3 regions of the Promicromonospora sp. NPDC050262 genome follow, and region 3 is predicted to be linked to each of the others. Evidence: riboswitches for the same ligand, from Rfam matches in the RefSeq annotation. Region 3 holds a riboswitch; each other region holds the start of a gene.
What was found. A riboswitch is a leader RNA that binds a small molecule or an ion and turns the genes downstream of it on or off. The one in region 3 is predicted to bind cyclic di-AMP.

Region 1 (3,234 bases), on a different contig from region 3:
CAGTACGCCGCCCGCGAGATCGTCCTCGCGGTCACCAACGACTCGGACGAGACGATGACGTTGGTGTCGGGGGCCCTGGACGCGGACGGCTTCGGGCCCACCCACCCCACCAAGGAGAACCGCACCCCGGCGCTGCGGCCCGGCACCACGCGGGACGTCTACGTCGAGCTGGGCGAGGCGGAGTGCGCCGGCTTCCCGGCGGGGCCGGAGGAGCCGGTGCCGGACGCCGCGCCGTCGGCGACGATCACGCTGGCCCTGGGCGAGTTCGACGAGCTCGGGCCGGCCAGCGACGTCGTCGTCGAGGAGGTGGGCGATCCCGGCGGGCATCTCGCGCGGAACCACGCGGTGGACTGTGCCACGGCCGCGGTAGCCGCGGGCGCGAGCCTCGCCGTCGACGCGGACATCCCCGTCGAGACGCGCGACGGCGAGCTGACCGCCCTGGTCACGCTGCGGATCGATCCGGTGGACGGCGGGCCCGAGGTCACGATCGGCCGGATCGCCGGGACCACGATCACGAACAACCCTGACCCGGACGGCGAAGTGACCGGCTGGACCGGCTCCGCGCTCGACGGGCAGCGTTCCGGCAGCGTCACCCTGCCCGTGGTGCCCGCCCGCTGCGACGCCCACGCCGTGGGCGAGGACAAGCGCGGCACGTTCCTGCCCGTGTCGGCGAGCGTCGACGGGGTGGCGCAGCACGTGATCTACGTGCCCATGCCGGACTCGGCGCGCGCCGACCTGTTCGCCTTCATCGCGGACAGCTGCGACTGGCCGGAGTAGCCCCCCCCGGGGCCGGGTGCGCGAGAGGCGCCGCGTCCGCTGCCGGATACCCGGCGCGGAGGCGGCGCCTCGCGAGACTCTGGTGTTGCGGCTGTCCAGGCCAGCGGCTCAGGCTCTGCCTCTTTGTCGTCTGAGCCTGCGGCTCCGGCTCAGACGACCCGGATGAAGGTCGGGCTGTTCTGCCACATCTCGGTGTAGCGGACCGGCATGCCGGCGGCCCAGGCCTCGATGATCATGCCGTTGCCGGCGTAGAGGGCCACGTGGCCGGGCGTCCAGACGATGTCGCCCGGCTCGGGGTACGTGACCTGGTAACCGGAGCTGAGCATCGCGCTCGAGGAGTGCGGCAGGGAGACGCCGAGCTGCGCGTACACGTACTGGATCAGGCCCGAGCAGTCCATGCCCTCCGACGGCGAGTTACCGCCCAGCACGTAGGTGATGCCCAGGTAGTTGAAGGCGATGTTGACGGCCTGCTGGCCGACCGGCACGGGGTCCGGCGCGTCGACCGAGACGACGGCGGGGCCCTCGCCCTTCTCGCCGTCGGCGCCCGTGGAGGTGCCCAGGGCTTCCATCTCGATCGGCATCTTCGCGTCGGCCGGGACGGTCACGGTGGGGGCGGCGGCGACGGACTGCTTGGCCACCGCGGTGAGTGAGTTGAGGTCGACCGAGTTGAGCTTCGCGGTCTTGACGTCGGTCTTCAGGTCCATCGCCGGGGCCGCGTGGGCCGTCGTCGCGATGGTGGAGATCAGGACGCCACCGGCGGCTGCGGCGATCGCGCCGCGGCGGGCAACTGTGCCGGCGTTCTCGGTGGCGGTACGGGCGAGGATGGTCAGCGGTGTCTGGGCCGGGCGGCTGTCACGATGCCGTCCGCGGAGGGAGTTCGTCACCTAATGTCTCCTGTACCGCCTGCGAGGTCAGCTGTCGGGTTCGGGTAGGAGTACAACCCGGCCGCACGGCTACTGGGGGGTTTCCGTCCGGCTTCACCCCGAGGACGACGATCCTGCTGTCGCCCGGGAATGGGTCCCCCGCTCCTGTCTTGAACGTCTGGTCACGAACCGGTGACAGGACTCGGCGTCCGGCTCGCGACTCCACCGTGCGGTGGAGCAGAAGTCAAAGTACACACGTTCACGGAAAAAGTCACGATCGGGTTACGCATTACGGTCTGACCCAACGAAGGCGCAGATTTGCGCCGTTCCGGGCTTCAGGGGTTATGACCGACATCACACATCCGCTACCGTTCGGCGGCATGGGCGAATCGCACTCCCGTATCTCCGCCTGGTGGGTGTTTCCCATCAGTGCGATCGTCTGGTGGATCTGCGGATTCCTGCCCTGGCTCGCGCAGCTGTCGTACCAGGTCACCGGCATCGCGGACGCTTCTGACGCCGCCCAGGCGGGCATCCTGCCGCTGCCCTTCACGGCCGACGGTGCGGTGGTCGGCCTCGTCGTCATGGCGCTGCTCGGTGGCGTGCTCGCCGGGACCACCGCCCGCCTTGCCGCCTCGGCCGGGGCGGGCGCCGCCGCCGCGATCGGCGGCACCCTGCTCGCGATGGCCGGAGCAGGTGGCGCCTCCTGGTGGCTCGCGGCCCGCGAGACGGTCCCGGGTGACGCCATGCCGCTCGGCATGCTCGTGGTGACCTGCGCCGCCGGGATCGTCGGCCTCGCGGCCGGGCTCCTGGCGGGCCTCGGGCCGGCCGCTCTGCGCGGTGTCGCCCTCGCCCTGCCGGTGGTGCTCCTCGACGGCTGGTTCTGGGGCTTCGTGCCCGGCAACGCGGTGTCCCCGACGGGCACGTGGTGGGTGCTCGCCCTGGCGCTCGGTATCGCGTTCGGCCTCACCGTGGACAGCAAGCCGATGGAGCTGCTCGGCTGGCTGCCCGCCGCCGGCGCCGTGTGGGTGCTGCAGGCGGCCGGACCCGCCCTGCTGGCGGTGCAGGAGAACATCTGGCCGGGCTCGGCGCTCACCGAGGACCCGATGTCCGCCGTGGCCCTCGCCGCGGGCAAGATCGCCTCCGCCGCGATCGTTCCCGACGGGCACCAGCTCGGGGCCTGGGTGGTCGCCCTGCTGCTCGGTGCGGCCATCGCCGCGCTCCGGCTGTCCAGGGAAGCCGATGACGAGAGCGAGCTCTCCGAGGCCTGGGCCTGACATCCCGCGCCCTTACTGATTGCGATTGTGTAAATTTCACCCCCAACCGGGCGTGAGGCCTGTTCGGCGTCGACTCGGTCGTCCTAGGTTTGCCCCAGTTCAGGGGTAATCAGCCCCTGTGCGAATAATGGGGGCATATATGAACAGGAAGTCACTTGTCGGCGCCGCCACCTCCGCGGCGCTCGTCGTGGCGACGCTGGTCGCGGTCGCGCCGGGCGCGCAGGCCGCGACCAGCGATCCCCTCCGGGACAGGCAGTGGGGCCTGGACCAGATCAACGCCGAGGCGGCCTGGCCGGCCAGCACCGGCGAGGGCGTGGTGG
Region 2 (3,234 bases), on a different contig from region 3:
TGTTCACCACGAGCACCGGGCACGCCGCGTGGTGCAGCACGGCCTGGCTCGTCGAGCCCAGCAGCAGCCCGCGGAAGCCGCCGCGGCCGCGCGAGCCGACGACCACGAGGTCCGACGCCGTCGAGAACTCCGTCAGTAGCTCGGCGCCCGTGCCGTCGAGCACGATCCGCCGGATCCGCAGCCCGGGGTTCTGCGCCTCGTACCGGTCGATCAGCACGTCCATGCCGGCCCCGATGTCGGCCAGCACCTGCTCCCGGTCGATCGAGGACGGCAGCCACGCCAGCATCCCGGCGTTGCCCACGGGCACGCCCGTGACGGCGGTCAGCTCCGCACCCCACGCGTTGGCCTGCACGATCGCGTGCTGCAGCGCCCGCTCGGCCTGCGGCGACCCGTCCACGCCGACGACGATGCGGCGCACCTCCCGGATCTCGGCGACCCCGCCCGCCTCGGCGTCCAGGGCGGCCGGCGCACCGGCCGGCTCGTCCGCCGCGAGGTCCGGCGGCGTCCAGGAGACGCCGCGGTTGGTCTCGGCGCGCAGCGGCACCACCACCACCGGGCACTTCGCGTGCGCGGGGAGCGCGGACGACACCGTGCCCAGCAACCGCTCCGTGAACCCGCCCCGGCCCCGGGTCCCGACCACGGCGAGCCCGTAGTCGGCGGACAGCTCCACGAGCACGCCCGCGGCGTCACCGGTCGCGACCTCCGTGGTGGCGCGGACCCCCGCGTCGGCCACGCGGTTCTCCGCCTCGACCAGGACCGCCTTCGCGCCCTCCTGGATCGTGGTGTCGTCCAGGGCGGCGTATCCGCCGTCGAGCGACGCGGCGGTGAACGACGGCAGTGAGTAGCTGCACACGATGTGCAGCGCCCAGCCCACGCGGTGCGCGTAGGCGGTAGCCCAGTCCAGCGCGTGCAGACTCGCGGCCGATCCGTCCACCCCGACCAGTACGACCTCGGATCGTGTCATCGCCAGTCCTTTCCTCAGCAGTGCATCTTTGCCCTCCAACGCTACCGGCGGGGCGCGGTCCACGGGTATCCGGAGGCAAAAAGACGGCAGAAAGATGGCAAAGCAGAGCGCCCGCCCGGATCTCCCCGGACAGGCGCTCTGCTGCGGTACTGCGTGGCTGCGATCAGCCCAGGCGGATGAACGTGGGGTTCGACTGCCAGATGGTGCGGAAGTCGACCACGGTGCCCGGCTTGGACGCGTCGATCATGGTGTTGCCACCGGCGTAGATCGAGACGTGACCGGGGGTCCACATCAGGTCGCCCGGCTGGGCCTGCGACGCCGGCACCTGGGTGCCGTAGCCGGCCTGCGCCGACGACGAGTGCGGCAGCGAGATGCCGAGCTGCGCGAAGACGTACGAGGTAAAGCCCGAGCAGTCGAAACCACTCGGGCTGGAGCCGCCGGAGACGTACGGGACGCCGATGTAGCGGCTGGCGATGGAGATCACGGAGTTGCCGATCGCCGACGCCGGGATGTCGACGGACGAGGAAGTGGTCGACACCGCGGTGGCCGCGGCCTCTGCTGCCTCGGCGGCGGCCGCCTCAGCGGCCTCCTCGGCTTCCTGGGCGGCGAGCTCGGCCTGGTAGTCCTCGTTGTCGGCGGCGGAGACCACCGAGACGGCGGACTTCTCGACGCTCAGCTCGGCGTCGGGCGCGACGGTCACGACAGGGGCGTTCGACAGGGACTCGCGAGCCTGGGACGTCAGCGCGTTGAGGTCCACCGAGTTCATCTTGGCGTGGCCGGTCTCCATCGGAGCGGCCTGCGCTGCCATCGCGCCACCAAAGGTGGAAACAAGAAGCCCACCGGCTGCTGCGACGACGGCGGTACGACGACCGACGGCGGCGTTCTGAGCAAGCTCGGTGAGCGGAGTCACGGGGCGCCGCGCAGCACGATGGCGTGCGCGGGTGGTACGTGCGGTCACGTAGTACCTCTCCTTGTACGCCTTCGAGGTCAGCTGTCGGGTTCGGGTGGGAGAAATCACCCGGCCGTGCACTCCCGAAGGATTACCCGGCTTCACCCCGAGGACGCACCCTGGCGCCCGATGGTGGGTCCCCCGCCTCTGTCATGCGGTCGTCTTGGGGCCCCGGCCGGTGACAGAGTTCGGCGTCCGTCCGGAGACTCCCTCGGAATAAACTCCGCGGGAGCGATCCGAACGTACCCGACGTCACCCCCGATGTCACGTTCCGGCAACGAATGTCATGGCGTGTCGGGAACGTGGCCTCACCTTTCCGACAAAGCGGGTGGTTCGGGACACCCTCAGGAGGTCGCGACGAAGAGGTGTCGCGCCAGGTCCTCGCCCAGCTCGAGCGCCGTCCCGGCGCCGTCGACCGTCACGGTGTACGTACCGTCGGTGAGCTCCGCCGTGATCCGCGAGCCGGGCACGAGACCGGCGTCGGACAGTCGGGCCAGCAGCTCGACGTCCGTCTGCAGGGGCTCCGCGATGCGGGTCAGGGACGCCGCGAGCGGCTCGCCCTTCACGCCCTTCTTGGCCGCGGCCTCGAAGGCGGACGGCAGCGAGATCACGCCGGCCAGGAACGGCACGTCCGTGTAGGCCTCGCCCAGCTCGGACAGGCCGGGGATCGGGTTGCCGTAGGGGTCGTGGTGCGGGTGGTCCAGCAGGCCCACGAGCCGCTTCTCCACGAGGTCGCTCATCACGTGCTCCCAGCGGCATGCCTCGACGTGCACGTGCTCCCAGTCGAGCTTGATCACGTCGGTCAGCAGGCGCTCCGCGAGGCGGTGCTTGCGCATCACGCGCATCGCCTTGTCGTGCCCGAGCTCGGTGAGCTCCAGGTGGCGGTCGCCGGTCACGATCACGAGCCCGTCGCGCTCCATACGCGCGACCGTCTGCGACACCGTCGGACCGGAGTGCCCCAGGCGCTCCGCGATGCGCGCGCGCAGGGGGGTGATGCCCTCCTCGTCGAGCTCGTAGATCGTCTTGAGGTACATCTCGGTGGTGTCGATCAGATCCGTCACGTCAGCTCCCGTCATGCGCGCAGCCGTCCAGTCGCCCTGGGCTCGGCGCCCCGGGCGTCGGCCCAGGTTCTAGTCTAGTTCTGTGCCACTGACAATCCCGACACACCTGTTGCCCACTGACGGCCGTTTCGGCTCAGGCCCCTCCAAGGTGCGCCCGGGACAGGTCGATCATCTCGTGGCGAACGCCCACGTGCTCGGTACCTCGCACCGGCAGGCGCCCGTCAAGGATGTGGTCCGCCGCATTCGCGAGGGTGTCACGG
Region 3 (3,234 bases):
ACCGGAGGCCGCACCCCGCCCGGCCACGGCGAGCAGCCGCTCCAGCTCCGCCGGCGCGCACCCCGCGAGCACGTGCCCGGCGGTCACGCCCCGGGTGCGCCCGTCGGCGTCGGTCCAGGCCACCTCGGCGCCCACGGCCCCGGGGTCGACGGCGGTGACGGTCGCCGAGGTGACGATCGTGGCGCCGGCCGCGACCGCGGCGTCGCGCAGGGCGCCGGAGACGGCGCCCATGCCGCCCACCGGCACGTCCCAGTCGCCGGTCCCGTTGCCGATCACGTGGTAGAGGAAGCAGCGGTTCTGCCGCAGGGACGGCTCGTCGACGTCGGCGAACGTGCCGATCAGGCCGTCGGTCGCGGCGACGCCCCGCACGACGTCGTCGGCGAAGGTACGGCGCAGCACCTCACCGAGCGGCTCCTCGAAGAGCGCGCGCCAGGCATCGTCGCCCACGCCGTCGGCCACGAGGTGCCGCACCGCGGATCGCGGGAGCAGGGGTTCGGTGAGCGTCGGCGCGAGGCGGCGGGCCACCTCGGCGGTCATCCGGTAGAACCGGCCCCAGGCCTCGAAGTCGGCGTCGGATCCGGTGAGGCGCCGGAACGAGGCGCGCGTGGCGGCGTCGTCCTGCGTGTCGACCAGCAGGCCGCCGTCGGCCACGGGCGTGTACGACGACCAGCGGCGCCGCACGAGGCGGACCGGCAGGCCGAGCTCGTCGACGATCCGGTGCGGCAGGAGCGAGACGAGGTAGGAGTAGCGCGACAGACGGGCGTCGACGCCCGCGAACGGCCGGGCCGAGACGGCGGCGCCGCCCACGTGGTCGGCACGCTCCAGGACGAGGACCGAGCGTCCGCCGCGGGCCGCGTAGGCCGCCGCGGTGAGGCCGTTGTGACCGCCACCCACGACGACGACGTCATACCGGGCGCGCAGGGGGTCGAGCAGGGAATCGGGCATGCACGCCATGGTGACACGCGGCACTCATTGCCAGGAACGTTCCATCACGAGACGGTATGTGACCTAATCGTGACATTTCCGCAACGGACGAGTACGGTCGATCTCGCCGCTCCAGAAACGGGGAGGTCCAGGCCCGGACGCCGAATCCTGTCACCGGTCCTGAGCAGCCAGAACGTGACAGGGGCGGGGGAACCAGGTAAGCCGGGCACGCGAGTGTCCTCGGGGTGAAGCCTCCTTGTGAGGCCGGGTGATCGCTCTCCCCATCCGAACCCGACAGCTCACCTCGTAGGCGTCCGAGGAGATCACTGGTGACCGTACTCACCGACCGCACCCACGACTGGGCGGACGACCAGGCAAACCGACCCAGCAACCGGGGGCGGCACCGCGCCGAGGGCCCCGCTCTCACCCCCTTCACCGCCCTGACCCAGACAGCAGCCGAGAATGCCGCCCGTACCGGCGCCATCGCGGTCGTCACGTCCGGCATGCTCGCGTCGGTCTTCACCCAGACCGCCCACACCGCGCCTGCCGAGTCCCACACCCAGACCACGCTCGCCAACAAGACGTTCGACACCAAGACCCGTGCGGGTCTCGCCGAGAACCTCGTGACCAAGGTCCAGGTCGCCCACGACGCCGACTTCCAGGCCGAGCAGGGCCACGTCACCGTGACCCCGTACGCCGAGACCGAGGCCGGCATCGCCGAGGCCAAGGCGAAGGCCGAGGCCGAGGCTCGCGCCAAGGCAGAGGCGGAAGCCAAGGCGAAGGCCGAGGCGGAGGCGAAGGCCGCCGCCGAGGCTGCCGCGGCAGCGGCCGCCGAGGCCGAGGCCGCCGTGGCGGCAGCCGCCGAGTCCTCCGCGGACCTGGGGCAGCAGGCCGTCAACCTCGCCCTCGAGTACGTGGGCGTGCCCTACGTGTGGGGCGGAGCCTCCCCCAGCGGCTTCGACTGCTCCGGGCTCATCCAGTACGTCTACGCCCAGCTCGGGGTCAGCCTCCCGCACAGCTCGGCCTCGATGTCGACCGTCGGCTACCAGGTCTCCGCCGCGGAGGCCCAGCCGGGCGACATCGTCTGGACGTCCGGCCACGTCTCGCTCTACGCGGGCGACGGCATGGTCGTCGAGGCCCAGCAGGAGGGCGTCCCCGTGCACTACACGGAGATGTGGCAGACCAACCCGGTCTTCATCCGGGTGACGGGCTGACGCCTCCCGCGTCGCACTTCGGGGCGCCCGTCCCGGCCGTCCGAGGAGGATCCTCGGCAGGCCGGACGGGCGCTCTGCTTCGTGTCCCGGTCGGGTAACGTCCCCGGCGTGAAGATCCTCGTACCGGACGTGCCCTTCGACCTCGACTTCCCGTCCCTGCTGCCCGACGGCGGCGCCTCCTTCGCGCCCGGCGGCACCGACACCGTCGCCACCTACGCGATGAACGAGCCGATCCCCGCCGAGCACACCGACGCCGAGCTGCTCGTCACCTGGTCCAGCCCGCCCAAGATCGTGGCCGACGCCGCCGAGCGGCTGACCGGCCTGCGCTGGGTGCAGACCCTCTCCGCGGGACCGGACGTCGCGCTGCGCTCCGGGTTCGCACCCGACGTGGTCATCTCCTCCGGGCAGTCCCTGCACGACGACACCGTCACCGAGCACGCGCTGGCCCTGATCCTCGCGTCGGTCCGCCGGATCGACGTGTCACTGGCCGCGCAGCGGGAGCACCGCTGGGCCAAGGAGATCGCGTTCGCCCAGGCCGACGGCGTCACCGGCCGCGAGTACTCGCTCGACGGCGCGCGCGTGACGATCTGGGGCTTCGGGTCCATCGCGCTACGCCTGGCACCCCTGCTGACCGCGCTCGGCGCGCAGGTCACGGGCGTCGCCTCGCGGGCGGGCGAGCGCTCCGGCTACCGGGTGGTCGACGCCGGCGGCCTCGACGCGCTGCTGGCCGAGACCGATCTGCTCGTCTCGCTCCTGCCCGCCGTGCCTGCGACGCGGCACATCCTCGACGCCCGGCTGCTCGGCCTGCTGCCGCCGTCCGCGCGGTTCGTGAACGTCGGCCGCGGCGCGACCGTGGACGAGGCCGCGCTGGAGGACGCCCTGCGCTCCGGGCGGCTGGCCGGCGCGGCGCTCGACGTCATGGAGACCGAGCCGCTGCCCGCCGACTCGCCGCTGTGGGACGTGCCGAACCTGATCCTCACGCCGCACGTCGCGGGCGGACGGCCCCGCGGCGCGGCCCGCTTCCTGGCCGAGCAGCTCACGGCCTGGCGCACGGGCAGCGACCTCCGCAACGTCGCGACCCGCTCCTGACGCCTCG

Region 1: it holds a riboswitch for cyclic di-AMP, as region 3 does, so the genes downstream of both, AB0I29_RS18040 (C40 family peptidase) here and AB0I29_RS14505 (C40 family peptidase) in region 3, are expected to answer to the same signal.
Region 2: it holds a riboswitch for cyclic di-AMP, as region 3 does, so the genes downstream of both, AB0I29_RS12395 (NlpC/P60 family protein) here and AB0I29_RS14505 (C40 family peptidase) in region 3, are expected to answer to the same signal.

The regions. Positions count from the first base shown of each region.
Region 1 is NZ_JBFAKX010000011.1:224,067-227,300, reverse strand. It holds gene AB0I29_RS18045 (hypothetical protein) at 1-777, shown strand, start outside; gene AB0I29_RS18040 (C40 family peptidase) at 927-1,661, opposite strand; cyclic di-AMP (ydaO/yuaA leader) riboswitch at 1,663-1,858, opposite strand; gene AB0I29_RS18035 (hypothetical protein) at 2,021-2,914, shown strand; gene AB0I29_RS18030 (S8 family serine peptidase) at 3,054-3,234, shown strand, end outside.
Region 2 is NZ_JBFAKX010000006.1:290,705-293,938, reverse strand. It holds gene AB0I29_RS12400 (universal stress protein) at 1-964, opposite strand, end outside; gene AB0I29_RS12395 (NlpC/P60 family protein) at 1,128-1,772, opposite strand; cyclic di-AMP (ydaO/yuaA leader) riboswitch at 1,925-2,117, opposite strand; gene AB0I29_RS12390 (metal-dependent transcriptional regulator) at 2,258-2,974, opposite strand; gene serC (phosphoserine transaminase) at 3,057-3,234, shown strand, end outside.
Region 3 is NZ_JBFAKX010000008.1:171,327-174,560, forward strand. It holds gene AB0I29_RS14500 (FAD-dependent oxidoreductase) at 1-945, opposite strand, end outside; cyclic di-AMP (ydaO/yuaA leader) riboswitch at 1,074-1,253, shown strand; gene AB0I29_RS14505 (C40 family peptidase) at 1,254-2,138, shown strand; gene AB0I29_RS14510 (NAD(P)-dependent oxidoreductase) at 2,247-3,227, shown strand.